Regions from separate parts of the Metapseudomonas resinovorans NBRC 106553 genome, predicted to be linked through region 1. Evidence: predicted binding sites of a transcription regulator. Region 1 holds the regulator's gene; each other region holds the start of a gene.
The links. The regulator sigma-54, encoded in region 1, starts transcription at its own class of promoters, with help from an activator protein. The targets are predictions, from matches to a motif close to ANTGGCATNNANNTTGCTNT.

Region 2: the regulator sigma-54 is predicted to act here: its motif matches at 1,431-1,450, upstream of PCA10_RS07110 (ammonium transporter).
Region 3: the regulator sigma-54 is predicted to act here: its motif matches at 2,361-2,380, upstream of glnK (P-II family nitrogen regulator).
Region 4: the regulator sigma-54 is predicted to act here: its motif matches at 2,444-2,463, upstream of fliD (flagellar filament capping protein FliD).

What each region holds. Positions count from the first base shown of each region.
Region 1 covers NC_021499.1:1,101,883-1,106,705, forward strand. Annotated here, with positions in the region: gene PCA10_RS05080 (ZIP family metal transporter) at 1-35, shown strand, start outside; gene PCA10_RS05085 (HPr family phosphocarrier protein) at 49-321, opposite strand; gene rapZ (RNase adapter RapZ) at 338-1,195, opposite strand; gene ptsN (PTS IIA-like nitrogen regulatory protein PtsN) at 1,205-1,669, opposite strand; gene hpf (ribosome hibernation-promoting factor, HPF/YfiA family) at 1,680-1,988, opposite strand; gene PCA10_RS05105 (RNA polymerase factor sigma-54) at 2,073-3,569, opposite strand; gene lptB (LPS export ABC transporter ATP-binding protein) at 3,717-4,442, opposite strand; gene lptA (lipopolysaccharide transport periplasmic protein LptA) at 4,442-4,823, opposite strand, start outside.
Region 2 covers NC_021499.1:1,534,478-1,539,300, forward strand. Annotated here, with positions in the region: gene PCA10_RS07105 (FMN-binding glutamate synthase family protein) at 1-1,002, shown strand, start outside; gene PCA10_RS07110 (ammonium transporter) at 1,586-2,905, shown strand; gene PCA10_RS07115 (P-II family nitrogen regulator) at 2,917-3,255, shown strand; gene PCA10_RS07120 (DMT family transporter) at 3,358-3,699, shown strand; gene PCA10_RS07125 (hypothetical protein) at 3,863-4,042, opposite strand; gene PCA10_RS07130 (ammonium transporter) at 4,059-4,823, opposite strand, start outside.
Region 3 covers NC_021499.1:6,114,259-6,119,081, reverse strand. Annotated here, with positions in the region: gene betT (choline BCCT transporter BetT) at 1-252, opposite strand, end outside; gene PCA10_RS27420 (YifB family Mg chelatase-like AAA ATPase) at 358-1,863, opposite strand; gene PCA10_RS27415 (accessory factor UbiK family protein) at 1,902-2,165, opposite strand; gene glnK (P-II family nitrogen regulator) at 2,580-2,918, shown strand; gene PCA10_RS27405 (ammonium transporter) at 2,953-4,272, shown strand; gene PCA10_RS27400 (secondary thiamine-phosphate synthase enzyme YjbQ) at 4,410-4,823, shown strand, end outside.
Region 4 covers NC_021499.1:4,620,690-4,625,512, forward strand. Annotated here, with positions in the region: gene PCA10_RS20870 (flagellar hook-length control protein FliK) at 1-382, opposite strand, end outside; gene PCA10_RS20875 (hypothetical protein) at 386-703, opposite strand; gene fliS (flagellar export chaperone FliS) at 687-1,085, opposite strand; gene fliD (flagellar filament capping protein FliD) at 1,082-2,419, opposite strand; gene PCA10_RS20890 (flagella synthesis protein FlgN) at 2,861-3,301, opposite strand; gene flgM (flagellar biosynthesis anti-sigma factor FlgM) at 3,298-3,579, opposite strand; gene PCA10_RS20900 (flagellar export protein FliJ) at 3,688-4,110, opposite strand; gene fliI (flagellar protein export ATPase FliI) at 4,107-4,823, opposite strand, start outside.

The DNA of each region.
Region 1 (4,823 bases):
GTCTGATGATGGTGCTGGATACCGCGCTGGCCTGAGAGGGCCGGAGGGTCATTCGCCTTCGTCGAACTTGTTGTTTATCAGCTCGATCAGGGCGGTCAGGGCATCGTCGTCCTGGTCGCCATCGGTGTGCAGGTGGATGGGCGTGCCCTTGCCGGCGGCGAGCATCATCACCGCCATGATGCTCTTGCCGTCCACCAGGCTCTCGGGGGTGCGGCCCACGCGGATCTGGCAGGGATAGCGACCCGCGACGCCGACGAACTTCGCCGCCGCCCGGGCATGCAGGCCGAGCTTGTTGATGATGGTGATCTCGCAGGCGGGCATCGCGGTTCCAATCCTTCTAGCTGAGGTCGCGGTGGCGAACCTGGACATTCTTCAAGCTGGGTTTCAGGGCCGCGCCCAGGCGCTCGGCGATGTAGACCGAACGGTGGTGTCCGCCGGTGCAGCCGATGGCGATGGTGACATAGGCGCGGTTGCTGGCGGCGAAGCGCGGCAGCCACTTGCTCAGGTAGCCGTGGATATCCTGATACATCTCTTCCACGTCCGGTTGCCCGGCGAGGTACTCGGCGACGGCCGGCTCCAGTCCCGAGTGCTCGCGCAGTTCGGGCTTCCAGTACGGATTGGGCAGGCAGCGCACGTCGAACACCAGGTCGGCGTCCACCGGCATGCCACGCTTGAATCCGAAGGATTCGATGAGGAAGGCGGTGCCGGGCTCGGGCTGGTTCAACAGGCGCAGCTTGAGGCTGTCGCGCAGCTGGTAGAGGTTGAGATGGGTGGTGTCGATCTTCAGGTCGGCGAGGTCCGCGATCGGCGCAAGCAACAGTTCCTCGTCACGAATGGCTTCGGCAAGGGAGCGGTTGTCGTTGGTGAGCGGGTGGCGCCGACGGGTTTCGGAGAAACGCTTTAGCAGCGTGTCGTTCTCCGCGTCGAGGTAGAGCAGGTCGCACTTGATGTGGCGGGCGCGGGCCTCGGCCAGAAGCTCCGGAAAACGCAGCAGCTGGCTGGGCAGGTTGCGCGCGTCGATCGACACCGCGACCAGGGGCTGCAGCAGCTCGGTGTGCAGCAACGCTCGTTCGGCCAGCTCGGGAAGCAGGGCGGCCGGCAGGTTGTCGATGCAGTAGAAACCGTGGTCCTCGAGAACATCGAGGGCGGTGCTCTTGCCCGAGCCGGAGCGGCCGCTAACGATGATCAGGCGCATGGCAAAACCCTAGCGTCCGCTCTGCACGTCCACCACCACCTGGTACAGGCTGGTGCTGTCGGGCGCCTGGCGAAGGCGCTCGCGCACGTCAGTGCGGTCGAGCATGCTGGCGATCTGTCGGAGCAGCTCGAGATGTTCGTCGGTGGCGGCTTCAGGGACCAGCAGCACGAACAGCAGGTCCACGGGGGCGCCGTCGATGGCGTCGAAATCTACTGGCGCGTCAAGGCGCAGCACGGCGCTGATGGGCGCGGTGCAGCCGGTGAGGCGACAGTGGGGAATGGCGATGCCGTTGCCGAAACCGGTGGAGCCGAGTTTCTCCCGGGCTACCAGGCTTTCGAAAATGTCCTGGTTGTCGAGGTCGGGAAGGTCGCGCGCGACCAGCTTGGCGATCTGTTCCAGTACGCGTTTTTTGCTGCCACCCGGCACGTTCACCAGGGAACGGCCGGGGGTCAGGATTTGCTCAAGTCGGATCATAGGGAGGGGTTCAGCGGGCGGTGGCACCCTGCTGGCGGTTCAACTGCTTTTCCTTGTGCTTGATCAATTGGCGATCGAGCTTGTCGGTGAGCAGGTCGATGGCGGCGTACATGTCTTCATGTTCCGCGTTGGCAACGACTTCGCCGCCGGCGATGTGCAAAGTGGCTTCGATTTTCTGTTTGAGTTTCTCGACCTGCATGATCACTTGCACGTTGGTGATTCGGTCGAAATGGCGCTCCAGACGGTCGAACTTCTCGACAACGTAGTTGCGCAGGGCGTCGGTCACATCCAGTTGATGTCCACTGATGTTGACTTGCATACCGCTTTCTCCTTATTGCCCGTGTGTAAGAGACAGGCTAACGGGCCTGCCACCGGAACACTTTGGCGTGGGTCAATATCCGCGTCACATCAGTCGCTTTCGTTCGCTGGAAGGCGCTATCCCAAGGGATTCACGATACTTGGCTACTGTGCGACGGGCCACTTGAATGCCCTGTGCCTCCAGTAAACCAGCGATCTTGCTGTCGCTCAACGGCTTTTTCGGATTTTCCGCAGCGACCAGTTTTTTGATGATGGCGCGGATCGCGGTAGACGAGCATTCGCCGCCTTCCGAGGTGCTGACGTGGCTGGAGAAGAAGTACTTCAGCTCGTAGATCCCGCGGGGTGTGTGCATGTATTTCTGGGTGGTCACGCGGGAAATCGTCGACTCGTGCATGCCCACGGCTTCGGCGATGTCGTGCAGGACCAGGGGCTTCATCGCCTCTTCGCCGTATTCCAGGAAGCCGCGCTGGTGCTCGACGATCTGGGTGGCGACCTTCATCAGGGTCTCGTTGCGGCTCTGCAGGCTCTTGATGAACCAGCGGGCTTCCTGCAACTGGTTGCGCATGAAGGTGTTGTCGGCGCTGGAGTCGGCGCGACGGACGAAGCCGGCGTAGTGCGGATTGACCCGCAGGCGCGGCACGGCTTCCTGGTTCAGTTCCACCAGCCAGCGCTCGTTGTGCTTGCGCACGATGACGTCCGGCACCACGTACTCGGGTTCGCTGGCTTCGATCTGCGAGCCCGGGCGGGGGTTGAGGCACTGGATCAGTTCGATGATCTGGCGCAGCTCGTCTTCCTTGACCTTCATGCGGCGCATCAGCTGGCTGTAGTCGCGGCTGCCGAGCAGGTCGAGGAAGTCGGCGGCGAGGCGCTGGGCCTCCACCAGCCAGGGCGTGCCCGAGGGCAGCTGGCGCAGTTGCAGGATCAGGCACTCGCGCAGGTCGCGTGCGCCGATGCCGGCGGGCTCGAACTGCTGGATGCGGTGGAGGACGACCTCGACCTCGTCCAGCTCGATACCGAGCTCGGGGTCGAAGGCTTCGACGATCTCGGCGAGGGTTTCCTCGAGATAGCCGTCGTTGTTGATGCAGTCGATCAGGGTGACCCCAATCAGGCGATCGGTGTCGGACATCGGCGCCAGGTTGAGCTGCCAGAGCAGGTGGCTCTGCAGGCTTTCGCCGACCGAGGTGCGCGAGGTGAAGTCCCACTCGTCGTCATCGTTGCTCGGCAGGCTGCTGGCGCTGGTCTGGTAGACGTCTTCCCAGGCGGTGTCGACGGGGAGTTCGCTGGGGATGCGCTCGTGCCATTCGCCGTCTTCCAGGGCTTCGGCGTTGGTCTGGACGCTGGACTCCTGGAAGCTGGAATCCTGGTTGCCGGAATTGGACTGCTGGTCACCTTCGGCCATGGGGTCGGAGGTGTCGAAATCGTCGCCATCCTCCTGCCGCTCGAGCATGGGATTGGACTCCAGCGCTTCCTGGATTTCCTGTTGGAGGTCCAGGGTGGAGAGTTGGAGCAGGCGGATGGCCTGTTGCAGCTGAGGAGTCATCGTCAGCTGCTGGCCCATCTTCAGGACTAGCGATGGTTTCATGGCAGGGGGCTTAGCACCTTATTCGCCGGCGCTCTCGCGCCATCCACTACAGGGCGCCGAAGCGCCACCAGGAAGCAAATTATATGCCTGACCTTGAAGGATTTTCCCAGCTCCTGCAACCCATCTTGTAGGTGCTTGCGCGGGAGACTACAGGCGGAACTCGTGGCCCAGGTAGACTTCCTTCACCAACTGGTTGGCCAGAATGGCTTCCGCGTCGCCTTCGGCGATCAGTTGTCCGTCACTGACAATGTAGGCCGTCTCGCAGATATCCAGGGTCTCGCGGACGTTGTGGTCGGTGATGAGCACGCCGATCCCCTTGGCCTTGAGGTGGTGGATGATCTGCTTGATGTCGCCTACGGAAATCGGGTCCACGCCGGCGAAGGGTTCGTCCAGCAGGATGAATTTGGGCGCGGTGGCCAGGGCTCGGGCGATCTCCACACGACGGCGTTCGCCGCCGGACAGGCTCATGCCGAGGCTGTCGCGGATATGGCTGATGTGGAATTCCTGCAGCAGGCTTTCCAGCTCCTTGCGGCGGGCGGCGCGGTCGAGTTCCTTGCGGGTCTCGAGGATCGCCATGATGTTGTCCGCCACGCTCAGCTTGCGGAAGATCGAGGCTTCCTGCGGCAGGTAGCCGATGCCCGCGCGGGCGCGGCCGTGCATGGGCTGGTGGGTGACGTCCTGCTGATCGATCAGGACGCGGCCCTGATCGGCCTTCACCAGGCCGACGATCATGTAGAAGCAGGTCGTCTTGCCCGCGCCGTTGGGGCCGAGGAGGCCGACGATCTGGCCGCTGTCGATGGACAGGCTGACGTCGCGGACCACCTGGCGGCTCTTGTAGCTCTTTGCCAGATGCTGGGCTTTGAGAGTCGCCATTACTGTGCTTTCTGCTCTTTCTTCTTCGGCTGTATGACCATGTCGATGCGCGGGCGCGGAGTGGTCACGCTGCCACCGGTGGCGCGGCCCGCGTTGACGATCTGGCGCTGGGTGTCATAGACGATCTTCTCGCCTTCGAAGGTGTTGCCTTCCTGGACCACCTTGGCCTGGTCGAGCAGGATGATGCGCTCGTTGGCAGCGAAGTACTGGATGGTCAGGCCGTAGGCCTTGACGATTTCCTTGTCCGCGGCCGGCTTCTGCTCGTAGTACGCGGGCTTGCCCACCGAGGTGAAGACTTCGACGTCGCCGGCCTCGTTCTGGGTGATCGTGACGGTGTCGCCAGTGATCTTCATGGTGCCCTGAGTGATGATCACGTTGCCG
Region 2 (4,823 bases), 430 kb from region 1:
GGCCGTGGCGCCAGCATCGCCGGCACCAGCACCACCACCGGCGACGGCGGCATGACCCCGGAAGAGCGCGGCCAGTCCCAGCACCTGGTGTACCAGTACCTGCCGTCGCGTTACGGCATGAACCCCGACGATCTGCGCAAGGCCGACGCCATCGAGATCGTCCTCGGCCAGGGCGCCAAGCCGGGCGGCGGCGGCATGCTGCTGGGCATGAAGGTCACCGAGCGCGTCGCCGGCATGCGCACCCTGCCGGTGGGCGTCGACCAGCGCAGCGCCTGCCGTCACCCCGACTGGACCGGCCCGGACGACCTGGCGATCAAGATCGCCGAGCTGCGCGAGATCACCGACTGGGAAAAACCCATCTACGTGAAGATCGGCGCCAGCCGCCCCTACTACGACGTCAAGCTGGCGGTGAAGGCCGGCGCCGACGTGATCGTCCTCGACGGCATGCAGGGCGGCACCGCGGCCACCCAGGAAGTGTTCATCGAGCACGTGGGCATCCCGATCCTCCCGGCCATCCCGCAAGCCGTGCAGGCCCTGCAGGAGATGGGCATGCACCGCAAGGTGCAGCTGATCGTCTCCGGCGGCATCCGCAATGGCGCCGACGTGGCCAAGGCCATGGCCCTGGGCGCCGACGCGGTGGCCATCGGCACTGCCGCCCTGGTGGCCCTGGGCGACAACCATCCGCGCCTGGACGACGAACTGAAGAAGATCGGCTCCGCCGCCGGCTACTACGACGACTGGCAGAACGGCCGCGACCCGGCCGGCATCACCACCCAGGACCCGGAGCTGTCCAAGCGCCTCGACCCGGTGGAAGCCGGCCGCCGCCTGGCCAACTACCTGCGGGTGCTGGTGCTGGAAGCCCAGACCATGGCACGGGCCTGCGGCAAGTCCCACCTGCACAACCTCGACCCCGAGGACCTGGTGGCCCTGACCGTGGAAGCCGCCGCCATGGCCCGCGTGCCGCTGGCCGGCACCAGCTGGATTCCGGGGCAGGGTTACTGATCCGGCGGGTTATCCACGGCAGAAAAGGCCGGCGAGAAATCGCCGGCCTTTTTCTTTGCGGCACATGTTGGCTGCTGGCGCGGTACGCCTACCGGGCACCCGGTAGGATGGGGAGAGCGGAGCGAAACCCATGCTGCGGCGCTCGGCCACGATGGGTTTCGCAGGCTCTACCCATCCTACGGTCTGTCCGTGAGCAAGGGAGGACGTCGCTTTTCACGTCCACCGGCGGTGCCCATTGCGCGCGCCAATGGTGGATCGGTGGAGCGTGATCCACCCTGCGTTCTGCGCATTCTTAATTGGCAGGAAATTCAAATTCGCACCAAGAAAATGCGCCCGACACCGCCGCTGCAACCCACCTGACTCCTGTCCTCTCCGACAAACCCAATCCCATTCAACGACTTAGCAGAAATGTAAGCAGGTGCTGCGACCTTGGCAGGCCAATTGCTATGCCTGTAGGGAAACTAAATTGCCCTACAGGAAGTTCAAGGTGCAGGCCCGGCCTTTCCCTCCTGGGGCGTACAGACGGCGGGCCGCACGCCGACAGCGGCCCTGCCGAATCCCCGTCGGTTGGAGGCAACAGGCAATGATCCGGTTTTCACATGTGGGCCGCGGTATGTTGGGCCTTTCCCTTCTGGTGGGCAGCGTCGCCGCTTCGGCGGACGAAGCCGTGCCCGCGATCAACAGTGGCGACACCGCCTTCGTGGCGCTCTGCTCGCTGGTGGTGCTGCTGATGACCCTGCCGGGCCTGGCGCTGTTCTACGGCGGCATGGCGCGGACCAAGAACGTGCTGTCGATCCTCATGCAGGTGTTCTGCACCGCCTCGCTGATGTCGGTGCTCTTCGCCATCTACGGCTACAGCCTGACCTTCACCGACGGCGGTTCGCTGCAGTCGGTGATCGGTGGCCTCGACAAGCTGTTCATGGTCGGCATCACCAAGGACTCGGTGGTGGGCACCATCCCCGAATACCTGTACTTCCTGTTCATGCTGCTGTTCGCCGCCATCACCCCGGCGATCATCGTCGGCGCCTTCGCCGAGCGCATGAAGTTCGCCGCCGTGCTGGTGTTCATGACGGTGTGGCTGACCATCAACTACATCCCCATGGCGCACATGGCCTGGGGTGGCGGTTGGGTCTTCAACCTCGGTGTGCAGGACTTCGCCGGCGGCAACGTGGTGCACCTCAACGTCGGCATCGCCGCCCTGGTGGGCGCCTGGTTGCTGGGCCGCCGTCGCGGTTTCGGCACCCCGACCCTGGCGCCCCACAACATGACCATGACCCTCACCGGCGGCTCGCTGCTGTGGGTGGGCTGGCTGGGCTTCTGCGGTGGCTGCGCCCTGGCCGCCAGCGGCTTCGCCATGCTGGTGATGGTCAACACCATGCTCGCCAGCTGCGCCGGCGCCCTGGGCTGGATGCTCGTCGAGTGGCAACACCGTGGTCGGCCGAGCCTGTTCGGTGCGGTCTCCGGCGCCATTGCCGGCCTGGTCGCCATCACCCCGGCCTGCGGCTACGTCGGCCCCATGGGCGCCATCCTGCTGGGCCTGATCGCCGGCCCGGTGTGCGTGTGGTCGGTGGACAAGCTGAAACCCATGATCGGCCTGGACGACGCCTTCGACGTGTTCGGCGTGCATGGCGTGGCCGGCATCCTCGGCGGCCTGCTGACCCCGGTGTTCGCCCTCACCGCCATCGGCGGCCAGGGCTTCCCCGAGGGCCGCACCCTGTTCGACCAGTTGCTGGTGAACGGCGGCGCCATCCTCTTCAGCATCCTCTTCTCGGCCATCACCAGCCTGATCGCCTTCAAGGTGGCGGCGGCGCTGTGCGGCGGTCTGCGCGTGGACGAGGAAGCCGAGGTGGATGGCCTGGACCTCTCCGCCCACGGCGAAGTCGGCTACAAGTACTCGAACTGAAGGACGCGGCCATGAAACTCATCACCGCAGTGATCAAACCCTTCCGCCTGGACGACGTCCGCGAGGCGCTGACCGAGGCCGGGGTGAACGGCGTGACCGTCACCGAGGTCAAGGGCTACGGCCGACAGAAGGGCCATTCGGAAATCTACCGGGGCGCCGAGTACGTGGTGGAGCTGCTGCCCAAGATCAAGCTGGAAGTGGTGGTGGCCGACACCCTGTGCCAGGCCGCCACCGACGCCATCCTCAAGGCGGCGTACACCGGCAAGATCGGCGACGGAAAATTGTTCGTCATGGACCTGGAAAGCGTGGTGCGCATCCGCACCGGCGAGCTGGGCGAAGACGCCATTTGATCCATCCGCAGTTCCCCGCGCCGACGCCTTGCGTCGGCGCTTTCTTTGGTAACGGAAAAGCGCTGCGCACGGTTCAGGATTGAAGAGAAGGAGAGGTGAACGATGGCATGGTTGAACGGATGGGGATTCCTGCTGCTGGCGGGGTTCTGCGAGATCTTGTACGCGTCGATCATCCCGCGCACGGAAGGCTTCACCCGGCTCTGGCCGAGCCTCTACTGCGGGTTCTTCCTGCTGCTCAGCATCTACCTGCTGAGCCTGTCGGTGCGGGTGCTGCCGCTCGGGCTGGCCTATGCCGTCTGGGTGGGCATCGGCACCCTCGGCACCGTGGCCTACGGCACCCTGTTCCTCGGTGAGCAGCTGGGGGTGCTGAAGGGTCTGTGCCTGGTGATGATCATCGGCGGGATAGTTGGGCTGAAGCTGGTGAGCGAGGCGCAGGTGGCGTGAGAAGGGCGTAGGAGCGAGCTCATTTGTAGGATGGGTAGAGCGTAGCGAAACCCATCGCTGCGGAGTGATGGGTTTCGCGGGCTCTACCCATCCTACGGATCTGTCTGTGCCGGCCAAATAGACCGTAGCCCGGATTGCATCCGGGCTACGAGGGAAGGGCGGGTTATTTCAACTTCGGCAACTTCTCGTCCGGCAGGTCGTAGCTGTGCTTCTCGTGGATGAAGGTGGCCACCAGGGCGTATAGGGTGGCGGCGATCACCACCACGGTGATGACGCCGAGCACGGTGGGGTTGTCGGCGAAGGTGAACACGGCGCTGGCGCCTTCGTAGGTGCTGATGCTCATAGGGATACTCCTGCAGTCATTGGGCCGAGGCGGGCTTGCTGTCCACCACCAGGGTGGCTTCCACGCTGCCGTTGGGCTTCACGGTCTCGCCGTAGATGGCGGTCCATTCCGGGTAGGCCTGGGCCGGTACTTCGGTGAGGTCGAGGCCGCGTTCTTCCGCGTGGGCCGGGACGCGCAGCACGCCGGCTTTCTTCAGCGCGTAGGAGATCAGGTAGCCGGGGATGAAGCCCAGGGAGGCCATCACCAGGGCACCGCCCAGTTGGCCGAGGAAGCTGATCTCGGGCATGCCGTTGACGTTCGGGTAGCCCGCGAGGAACACCCCGCTGACCACCAGGCCGGCGAAGCCGCCGAAGCCGTGCACGGCGAAGGCGCCCACGGCGTCGTCGAGGCGGAACTTCAGCAGCAGGTTGTTCACCAGCGGCGCCATGGCCGCCACGCCCATGCCGATCAGGTAGGCCAGGCCGGGGTGGTAGAGGTCCAGGCCCGGGGCCACGGAGATGATCCCCACCAGGCCGCCGGACATCATCCAGTAGGGCTCGCGGGTGGTCAGGTAGGCGCCGATCAGGCCGCCGGCGAAGCCCATCAGGGTGTTGAAGGCGAAGGCCGAGAGGGTGGTGGGCGCGCCGTAGATGTTGATCCACTGGGCGCCGGAGCTGTAGATGATGCAGCCGCCGAGGAAGCCGAAGAAGCCGACGATGATCATCATCAGACCCACCACGCTCATCGGCATGCTGTGGCCGACGATGGCGTTGGCGCTGCCGTCGGGGTTGAAGCGGCCGAT
Region 3 (4,823 bases), 1.3 Mb from region 1:
ATGGTCGGGGCCGAGGCGGATATCGCCGAAGCGACTGACGGCGAGGAAGACCGTGGTGATCAGCAGCAGCGCGACGGTGAGGACGTAGAACCAGCTGGCGTTCACCACTATCCAGTCCTGGATGTGGCCGAACACGGCCTGTGCCTGGTCGCGGGCGAGGGTGCTGTAGAGCACCAGGGCGATGATGAGGATGGCGGAGCCGAAGAATACCGGCGGATTGAGGGTGGATTGCGAAGACGAACGTGCCTCCATTGAGCTAGCTCTCCTTGTTATCGGATGGCCGCCAAGGGCGGGAAGGCGCGGAAGTCTAACAGAATCGATAGAGCCTGTCTTTCATTGGTGTCTAATTGATAGTTTTTATTGAGCCAGGTCAAGGCTCTCCGGCCGGTACTGCAGGGCTTCGCCCAGGTGGTGGCGGGCGATGCTTTCGGCCTCTTCCAGGTCCGCCAGGGTGCGTGCCACCTTGAGGATCCGGTGCGCCGCGCGCAGGGACAGGCCAAGGCGCTCACAGGCGTCTTCCAGCCAGTTGCGATCCGCATCTGGCAGGGCGCAGTGCTGGCGCAGGCCCTTGAGGTCGAGGAAGGCATTGGCGCAACCCTGGCGCTGCAGTTGCAGGTGCCGTGCCCGCGCCACCTCGGCGGCGGCCTCGGCACTGCTCGGGCCCTCGCTGGGACCAGGCTCCAGGGCGGTGGCTTCGCGGGCCACGGTGAGGTGCAGGTCGATCCGGTCGAGCAGCGGCCCGGACAGCTTGGCGCGGTAGCGCTGGATCTGCTCCGGGGTGCAACGGCAGCGGCCACCGGGGTCGCCAAGATATCCACAGGGGCAGGGGTTCATGGCCGCCACGAGCTGGAAGCGCGCCGGGAAGCGCACCTTGTCATGGGCACGGGCAATGACGATCTCGCCGCTCTCCAGGGGCTCGCGCAGGACTTCCAGCACCTTGCGGTCGAACTCGGGAAGTTCGTCGAGAAACAGCACGCCCTGGTGGGCCAAGGTGATTTCCCCCGGCTTGGGGCGGCTGCCACCGCCCACCAGGGCCGCGCCGGAAGCGCTGTGGTGCGGCTGGCGGAACGGGCGCTGGGGCCAACCACGCAGCGGCGCGTGGCTGGCCACCGAGTGGATGGCGGCGACTTCCAGCGCTTCCTGTTCTTCCAGGGGGGGAAGCAGGCCGGGCAGGCGGCTGGCGAGCAGGGTCTTGCCGGTGCCGGGCGGGCCGCAAAAAAGCAGGTTGTGGGAGCCCGCCGCGGCCACCAGCAGGGCGCGCTTGGCGGCGGCCTGGCCCTGGACGTCGGCGAGGTCGGGGTAGGGGGGGCGCTCTGCCAGAAGGCCCTGGGCCTGGTAGGGCGCGAGCGGGGTGTGGCCGGCGAAGTGCGCGGTCAGCTCCAGCAGGTGATCGGCGGCCATTACCTTGAGGCCGCTGGCCAGGCTGGCTTCCTCGGCGTTCTCCCGGGGTACCACCAGGGTGCGCCCGAGCGCGCGGGCGGCCAATGCCGCCGGCAGTACGCCCTGGACCGGCCGCAGGGCGCCGGAGAGGGCCAGCTCACCCAGGCATTCCACGTCTTCCAGGGCGCCGGCGGGCAGTTGGCCACTGGCGGCGAGCACGCCGAGGGCGATGGCCAGGTCGAAGCGGCCGCCATCCTTGGGCAGGTCGGCCGGCGCCAGGTTGAGGGTGATGCGGCGGGGCGGAAAGTCGAAGCCGCTGTTCTGGATAGCGCTGCGCACGCGGTCCTTGCTTTCCTTCACGGCGGTTTCCGGCAGGCCCACCAGGGCCAGGGACGGCAGGCCGTTGGCGAGATGCGCCTCGACGGTCACGGCAGGGGCTTGAACGCCAACCTGCGCGCGGCTGTGGACGATGGCCAGGGACATTGATCACTCCTTGATCGGTCCGCCGGGCCGGAGCGGGATCACTCCGTGGGCGGCGGGTTCAGCTTGGCTTCCATTTCCGCGACCTTGGCCTCCAGCGCTTCCAGGCGGGCACGGGTGCGGGCGAGTACCACCATCTGGCTGTCGAACTCGTCGCGGCTGACCAGGTCGAGTTTGCCGAAGGCGCTTTGCAGCAGGACCTTGAACTGCGCCTCGATCTCGCCGCGGGGCAGCGGGCTGTCACTGCTGAACAGGCGCGAGGCGGTGGCGGCGAGGGTATCGAGCAGGGCTTTGGGCGGCAGCATGGCGGGATTCCGTAAATGACTGGGCGCAAGTCTACCACGGGGTCCCGGCGGGCCGGATCGGCGCAGGGAGGCGCACACTTTTTGAGCAGTGCCCTGGGGCGTCGCGCACCGCTTTGGTGCGATCCATCCGTCGCTTTAATCGTGCCGGGAGGGCATGGGGCCAGTATCTGCTTGAAAAAACGCACTTTGTACGGTTCTGGCAAGGATTCTGCTTGGAGGTAAGCGACGCATGCACTGATGCAGTTCCGGTGCACCGGGCGAGGCGGGGGAGTGTTTCGCCAGACGCGGTTGGTTGACGTCGAAGGGCCATGCCAAGGCCTTCGGCGCGTTACAAAAGCCAGACACTGCGCTTAGACTTGAGCCGGGTTCGCGTTTTTCCTGGGGCAAGTCAACCAAACACGGGAGAGAGTTTTCATGAAGCTAGTCACCGCCATCATCAAGCCTTTCAAGCTCGACGACGTGCGCGAGTCGCTGTCGGAGATCGGCGTCCAGGGCATTACCGTCACCGAGGTCAAGGGCTTCGGACGGCAGAAGGGTCACACCGAGTTGTATCGCGGCGCGGAATACGTCGTTGATTTCCTGCCGAAGGTGAAGATCGACGTGGCGATTGCCGACGATCAGCTGGATCGCGTGATCGAGGCCATCACCAAGGCCGCCAACACCGGCAAGATCGGTGACGGCAAGATCTTCGTAGTCAATCTGGAACAGGCCATCCGTATCCGTACCGGCGAAACCGGCACAGACGCGATCTAAGCCGCCGAACCCCAACGCCCCAGGAGAAAACAACATGACTCTGCGTAAAACCGCAGGGCTAGGAGCCCTTTTGTCCCTCGTCACCCCCGGCCTGGCCATGGCCGCCGACGAGGTCGTACTGAACAGCGGTGACACGGCGTGGATGCTTACCGCCACGGCACTAGTCCTGTTCATGACCATCCCCGGCCTGGCGCTGTTCTACGGCGGCATGGTGCGTTCCAAGAACATCCTGTCGGTCATGATGCAGTGCTTCGCCATCACCGGCCTGATCAGCATCCTCTGGGTGATCTACGGCTACAGCATCGCGTTCGACACCACCGGCATGGAGAAGGGCGTCGTCAACTTCAGCTCCTTCGTGGGTGGTTTCTCCAAGGCCTTCCTCAGTGGCGTCGGCGTCGACAGCCTGGTGGCGGCCTTCCCCGAAAGCGTCTTCATCACCTTCCAGATGACCTTCGCGATCATCACCCCGGCGCTGATCGTGGGTGCATTCGCCGAGCGCATGAAATTCTCCGCCATGCTGATCTTCATGGCCGTCTGGTTCACCCTGGTCTATGCCCCGATCGCCCACATGGTGTGGAGCGGTGACGGCGCCCTGATGTGGGACTGGGGCGTGCTGGACTTCGCCGGTGGCACCGTGGTGCACATCAACGCCGGTGTCGCTGGCCTGGTTGCCTGCCTGGTGCTGGGCAAGCGCAAGGGCTACCCGACCACCCCGATGGCTCCGCACAACCTGGGCTACACCCTGGTCGGCGCCGCCATGCTCTGGGTAGGCTGGTTCGGCTTCAACGCCGGTTCCGCCGTAGCCGCCAACGGCACCGCCGGCATGGCCATGCTGGTCACCCAGATCGCCACCGCCGCCGCCGCCCTGGGCTGGATGTTCGCCGAGTGGCTGACCCACGGTAAGCCGAGTGCCCTGGGCATCGCTTCCGGCGTGGTCGCCGGCCTGGTCGCCATCACCCCGGCCGCCGGTACCGTCGGCCCCATGGGCGCCCTGATCATCGGCCTGGTTGCCGGCGTGATCTGCTACTTCAGCGCCACCAGCCTGAAGCGCAAGCTGGGCTACGACGACTCCCTGGACGCCTTCGGCGTACACGGCATCGGCGGTATCGTCGGCGCCCTGCTGACCGGCATCTTCGCCGCTCCGGTCCTGGGTGGCTTCGGCAGCGTCGACGACATCGGTGCGCAGTTCTTCATCCAGCTCAAGGGCGTGGTCGTGACCGTGCTCTACACCGGTATCGTGACCTTCGTGATCCTCAAGGTCCTGGACGTGGTGATGGGCCTGCGTGTGAACGAAGAGGAAGAGACCGTCGGCCTCGACCTGGCTCAGCACAACGAGCGCGGCTACAACCTCTGATCCCGATGATTTCCCCGTTCGGCAGTTGCCGGCGGGGAGCGCGGAAGGAAAGCCGAAAGGGCGCCGAAAGGCGCCCTTTGTTTTTTCAGCGGCCGCGCTAAAATGCCGCCCGTACGAGCCGAGACAGGCATTTGCGGATGTGGCAGCAGACCCTGATCACCTTGCGCCCGCGACCACGTGGCTTCCACCTGGTCACCGAGGACATCCTTGCGGCACTGCCGGAACTGCGGCGCTGTCGCGTCGGTCTGTTGCACCTCTGGCTGCAGCACACCTCGGCCTCCCTGACGGTCAACGAGAACGCCGACCCTGCGGTGCGGCGTGACTTCGAGCGATTCTTCAATCGCCTGGTGCCCCAGGGAGAAAACGGCTATGAACATGACTACGAAGGGCCGGACGACTTGCCCGCGCACTTCAAGGGCAGCCTGCTGGGCTGTCAGCTGAGTCTGCCGGTCAAAGACGGGCAGTTGGCGATGGGCACCTGGCAAGGTGTCTACCTGGGTGAGCACCGCGATCAAGGCGGTGCGCGCCGGGTGTTGGCGACCTTGCACGGC
Region 4 (4,823 bases), 2.8 Mb from region 1:
CTAGGAACTGCTGCGCGGCTACGGACTGCTGCGCGCGAACGGCATCGACAGCGTTCGGCTTGTCTTGCGCCTGCACCTGGAGGTTCTGCTGGCCGAGCATGCTCAGCAGCCAGAGTTCCGGAGTCAGCGCCGCCGGGTCCTGCTGCTCGGCGGGCACCTGCGGCGCGGCGGCGGGCTCGCTCGGCGCTTCGGCCAGCGGCTCGACCAGGGCGGCCTCCTCCGGCACATCGGCAACGACCTGCACGCTGTTCAGCAGCTCATCGCTGAAGCTCGGCGGAAGCGCCGAACCAATCTCCGGCTGCCAGGGCGCGGCGGGCAGCGGGGCCTGCGCCGGGGCCGCCATGGCCTGGGGCTGGGGCGCCGCATCGAAGGTCTGGATCACGGCCTATTGCCCTCCAAGGTAAGCCTCCACCTGCATATAGGCCGAACGTCCCTCGGCGTACTCCAGGTGGTTCAACATCAGGCGGCGCAGCCGCTCGCATTCGTCGGCGCAGGCCTGCATGGCGCGATCGTGCAGCGCCTTCAGCCAGCGCCGCGCCTCCGTCACGTCCGTCGCCAGGTCGTTGCGCCCAGCCTGGGCCTGCAAGTACTGGCGGATGGCGAGGTCGGCGCGGCTCACCGCGTCCCAGTCCTGGGAGCGCAGGGCCAGGTCCAGCTGGGCGTGCAGTTCGCGCACCCGGCGGATTTCAACGGCGGGTTGCACTCACGCCCTCCCACCCCTCGCGCAACGTGCCGAGCAGGTGCACCACTTCGTCCAGGCCTTCCAGGGACAGGGTCACGCTGACATCGGAGAGGCGATAGATGCAGTAGTCGTAGAGGCGCGCGATGCCCTGCACCACCTCGCCGCCGCCCTCGTAGTCGAGGGCGCCGTTGAGGCCATTGAGGATGTTCAGGCACTTCTCCAGGGACTGGCCCTTCTGCTGGAAGCGCTTGTGTTCGATATGGCCACGGGCGCGGGCCAGCTCGTCGAGCAGGCCGTCGAACAGCACCAGCACCAGCTCGTAGGGCGAGGCGGCGGCGGCCTTGGCCTCCAGGTCGATGGAGCGGTAGCTGTTGTAGCTGTCCGTCATGTCGTAGCCGCTCATTGGAACATCCCGCTGGTCTGGGACATGGAATCCATAATCTGCATCATGCTGGTGTACTGCTTCAGGTAGCGGTTGTAGTAGTTGTCGTACTGCTTCTCGATGGCATCGAACTGCTGGTCGACGCGCTTGAGGTTCAGGTTCAGCGACTCCTTGCGGTTCTTCATCAGCCCGTTGACGCTGCTGGTGTAGACCGAGAGGCTCTTGTCCACCGAGTCGAGCAGGCTGTCCTTGTCGCGGAACAGTTGTTCCAGGCCCTGGGGATCGGCGGCCACGGCTTTCTCGAAGCGAGCGGCGTCGATGCTCAGCTTGCCGTTGCGGTCGGCGCTGATGCCGAAGTTGATCAGGGTCGCGCCGCCGAACTCCTTGCGCACCAGCTGGTTGAGCATGCTCTCGATGGCGCGCACGCCGGAGTCGCCGGCCAGGACGCCACGGGTGCTGCCATCCTCGCCACCGCTGGCGGTCAAGGTGTCGAAGGTGCCCATCAGGGTGTTGAAGGCATCGACGAACTTTTTCACCTGGTCCGAGGTACCGGCCTGGTCCTGGCCGATGTCCACCTGCAGGGGCTGATCGCCGGACTTGTGGGTCTGGTTGAAGGTGAGGCTGACGCCGTCGATCAGGCTGTCGAAGGTGTTGCTGGCGTTGGTCAGCAGCATGCCGGTCTCGCCGCCCAGGCGAACCCGCGCATCCTTGGCCGCCGACAGTTCGGTGCGGTTGGCCACGGCATTCTCGAACACGCTGCTCGCGCTGTCGGTCCCGGACAGGGACAGGCTGATGGCGTTGGCCGCCCCGCTCTTCTCCGCGCCCAGCACCAGGGACACCTGGCCATTGCTGCGCAGCAGGCTGGCCTTGACCCCGGTGTTGTCGGTGGCGGCGTTGATGGCCGCGGCCAGTTCGTCCAGGGAGTTCTTGCCGTCGCCGTCGGTGTCGATGCTGGCGAGGTTGATCTTGAACGACTTGCCATCCTGGCCGATGGTCAGCTCGCCCTGGGTATCGATGTCGTCAGTGGTCAGGCCCTGCAGCGCCACCTGGTGAGAGCTGGCCAGCTGCTCGACGAAGAACTGGTAGCTGCCCGACACGGCCTTGGGCCCCACGGTGGCGGTGGCCACGCCTTCCTTGCTGAAGGTGGCCTTGTTCACCAGCATGCTGGTGGAGGAACTCTTCAGCCCCTTGATCGCCGAGGAGAAGCTCTTGAGCGCGGTATCCAGCGTGGTCACCGCGGTCAGTTGGGACTTGTAGGCGGTCTGGTTGCGGTTGGCCTTGGTCAGCGCGGACTGCACTTCATAGTTGGCCAGCTGCGATGCCATCTGCTTTACGTAATCGGAATCTATAGCCATGTCGTGATACCCCTTGAGCCTTGAAGAGCAAGTTCGATGCCAATGGCCGATAGCCAGTATTCATGCGGCTTTCAGCCCGGATAGGGAGAAGCTGGACTTCCTCCTGGACGCAACCGGGCGACAAGGGGAAAGGCCGTTTCCGCACCCCGTCGGTGGGAGTGGTACCTGGCAAAGGCGACCTGGCGGAGGGATTCGTTAAGGGAGTGTCGTGGCGATGAGGGTGAATTCGTTCGGGCACACAGATGGGTGCTTTCCTGTAGGAGCGAATTCATTCGCGAAAGCGGACCGCAGGTCTGCCCTGCGGACTCCCAGCGAAGACTGGCTGCCCTCACCCCAACCCTCTCCCGACGGGAGAGGGGGCAGTACGTGCGGGCACGCAGATGAGTGCTTTTCCTGTAGGAGCGAATTCATTCGCGAAAGCAGCCCGTGGGGCTGCTCCGCTCAATACCCCTGCTGGGTATAGAGCTGGGGACCGGCGCCGGTGCCGAGGAGCTGGGCGAGGATGTCGTGGTGCATCGCCAGCAGCTTGCCGTTGCGTTCGTTCAGGCGCTTGCACTGGCTGGCGAGTTGGCCGAGCCGTTGCCAGGCCTGCTGCAGTTGCTCGCCGCGACGCCCGGGGAAGTGGGTCAGCAGCGCAGCCATACCGGCCAGCCCGGGCTCGAAGCCGAAGGCGGCGAGGACCTTGGTGCGGCGCTCGGCGCGCGCGGCGATGTCGTCCACCAGCCGGAGGATGTCGCGGTTGTGCTGGTCGATCTCGAGGTTGTCACGTTCCAGCAGGTGTCCGTAGAGGGCCTGCATCAAGCCGCGCAATGCCAGGTAGTCGACGCCATCCTGCTGGATCTCGCATTCCACCAGGTGCAGCAGCTTGTCGCGACGGGTCACGACTCGCTGCCGGTGTGGTAGCCGAGGATGCTCGCGGCCAGGGAACGGGCGTCGGTCTCGATACCACCGCTGCGCAGGGCCTGGCGGATTTCCTCGATGCGGGCGAGATCGACGTCGGGCATCTCGCGCAGGGTCTGCTGCATCTGGTCGAGCTGCAGCTTCTCCGGCGGGCGGCTGGTGGCGGCCTCGCGGGCAGCCTTCGGCGGCTCCTGGCGAAGCGTGTCGGCGGCTTCGGCCTGGGCGGCCGCGACGGATTTCAAATGCCTGCTGATTTCCATGATTGCGTCCAGATCATCGGGTTACTGCCATACAGGCGACCGCATCAAAGCGGGACTTAAGTGCGGCGGAAAGAAATTTTCCTCTATTCACTCTCCACGCATCAGACCTCATTCGTGAGAACGCCACCAGGCCTGGCTGGCGAGCCCATCCTGGATTTGCTGCTCCTGCCGGGCAAGCAGTTGTTGCCACTCCTGCAGGCGCCCGTCGATGACCTGGGCCAGCAGCTTCTCGCTGCGCATGGCCGCCAGCAGTTCGTCCTGGATGCGCGCCAGCGTCTGCTCGGCCACCGAGAGTTCCACCTTCTGCAGTTGCAGCATCTTGTGCAGGGTGAGCTTGTACTGCTGCTGGTTGCTGCGCTGCAGTGGGGTGCTGACCGGCGAGCTGAAGCCGCACAGCTTGCCGAGGCCGGCGATGTTGTTGCGGTAGCGCTGGCACAGGTTGCGCTGGTAGTTGACCCGCCCGAGTATCTCGCGGACCTTCACCCCACGCAGGCCGGCCAGGCGCGAGAGCACCTCGATCTGCTCCTTCATGCCCCGGCCAACCCTCTGAGCGCGGTGATGCAGGCGTCCAGTTCGGCGCCCTCCCCCACGTCCTGGCGCAGGAAGCGCTCGATGGCCGGCGCCAGTTGCACCGCGCGGTCGGTCTTCATGTCCATGCCCGGGGTATAGCCCCCCAACGGGATGAGTTCCTTGATCTTGTCGTAGGTGCCGCTGAACTCCTTCAGCTGGCGCGCCGCCGCCAGATGGCGCGGCTGGGACACCTGGCTCATGCAGCGGCTGACCGAGGCGGCGATGTCGATGGCCGGGTAATGGCCGACATCGGCCAGGCGCCTTGAGAGCACGATGTGGCCGTCGAGGATGGCGCGGGCACAGTCGACTATCGGGTCCTGCTGGTCGTCGCCTTCGGCCAGTACCGTGTAGATGGCGCTGAGGCTGCCCTTGTCGTTTTCCCCGTTGCCGGCGCTTTCCACCAGCTCCGGCAGCAGGCCGAACACCGAAGGCGGATAACCCTTGGTGGCAGGCGGTTCGCCCAGGGCCAGGGCGATCTCGCGCTGGGCCATGGCATAGCGGGTCAGGGAGTCCACCAGCAGCAGTACGTCGTTGCCCTGGTCGCGGAAATAGGCGGCGATGGCATGGCAGAGTTCGGTGGCCTTCAAGCGCATCAGCGGTGACTCGTTGGCCGGAGCCACCACCACCACCGCCTTTTTCAGGCCTTCCGGGCCGAGGGCGTGGAGGAGGAATTC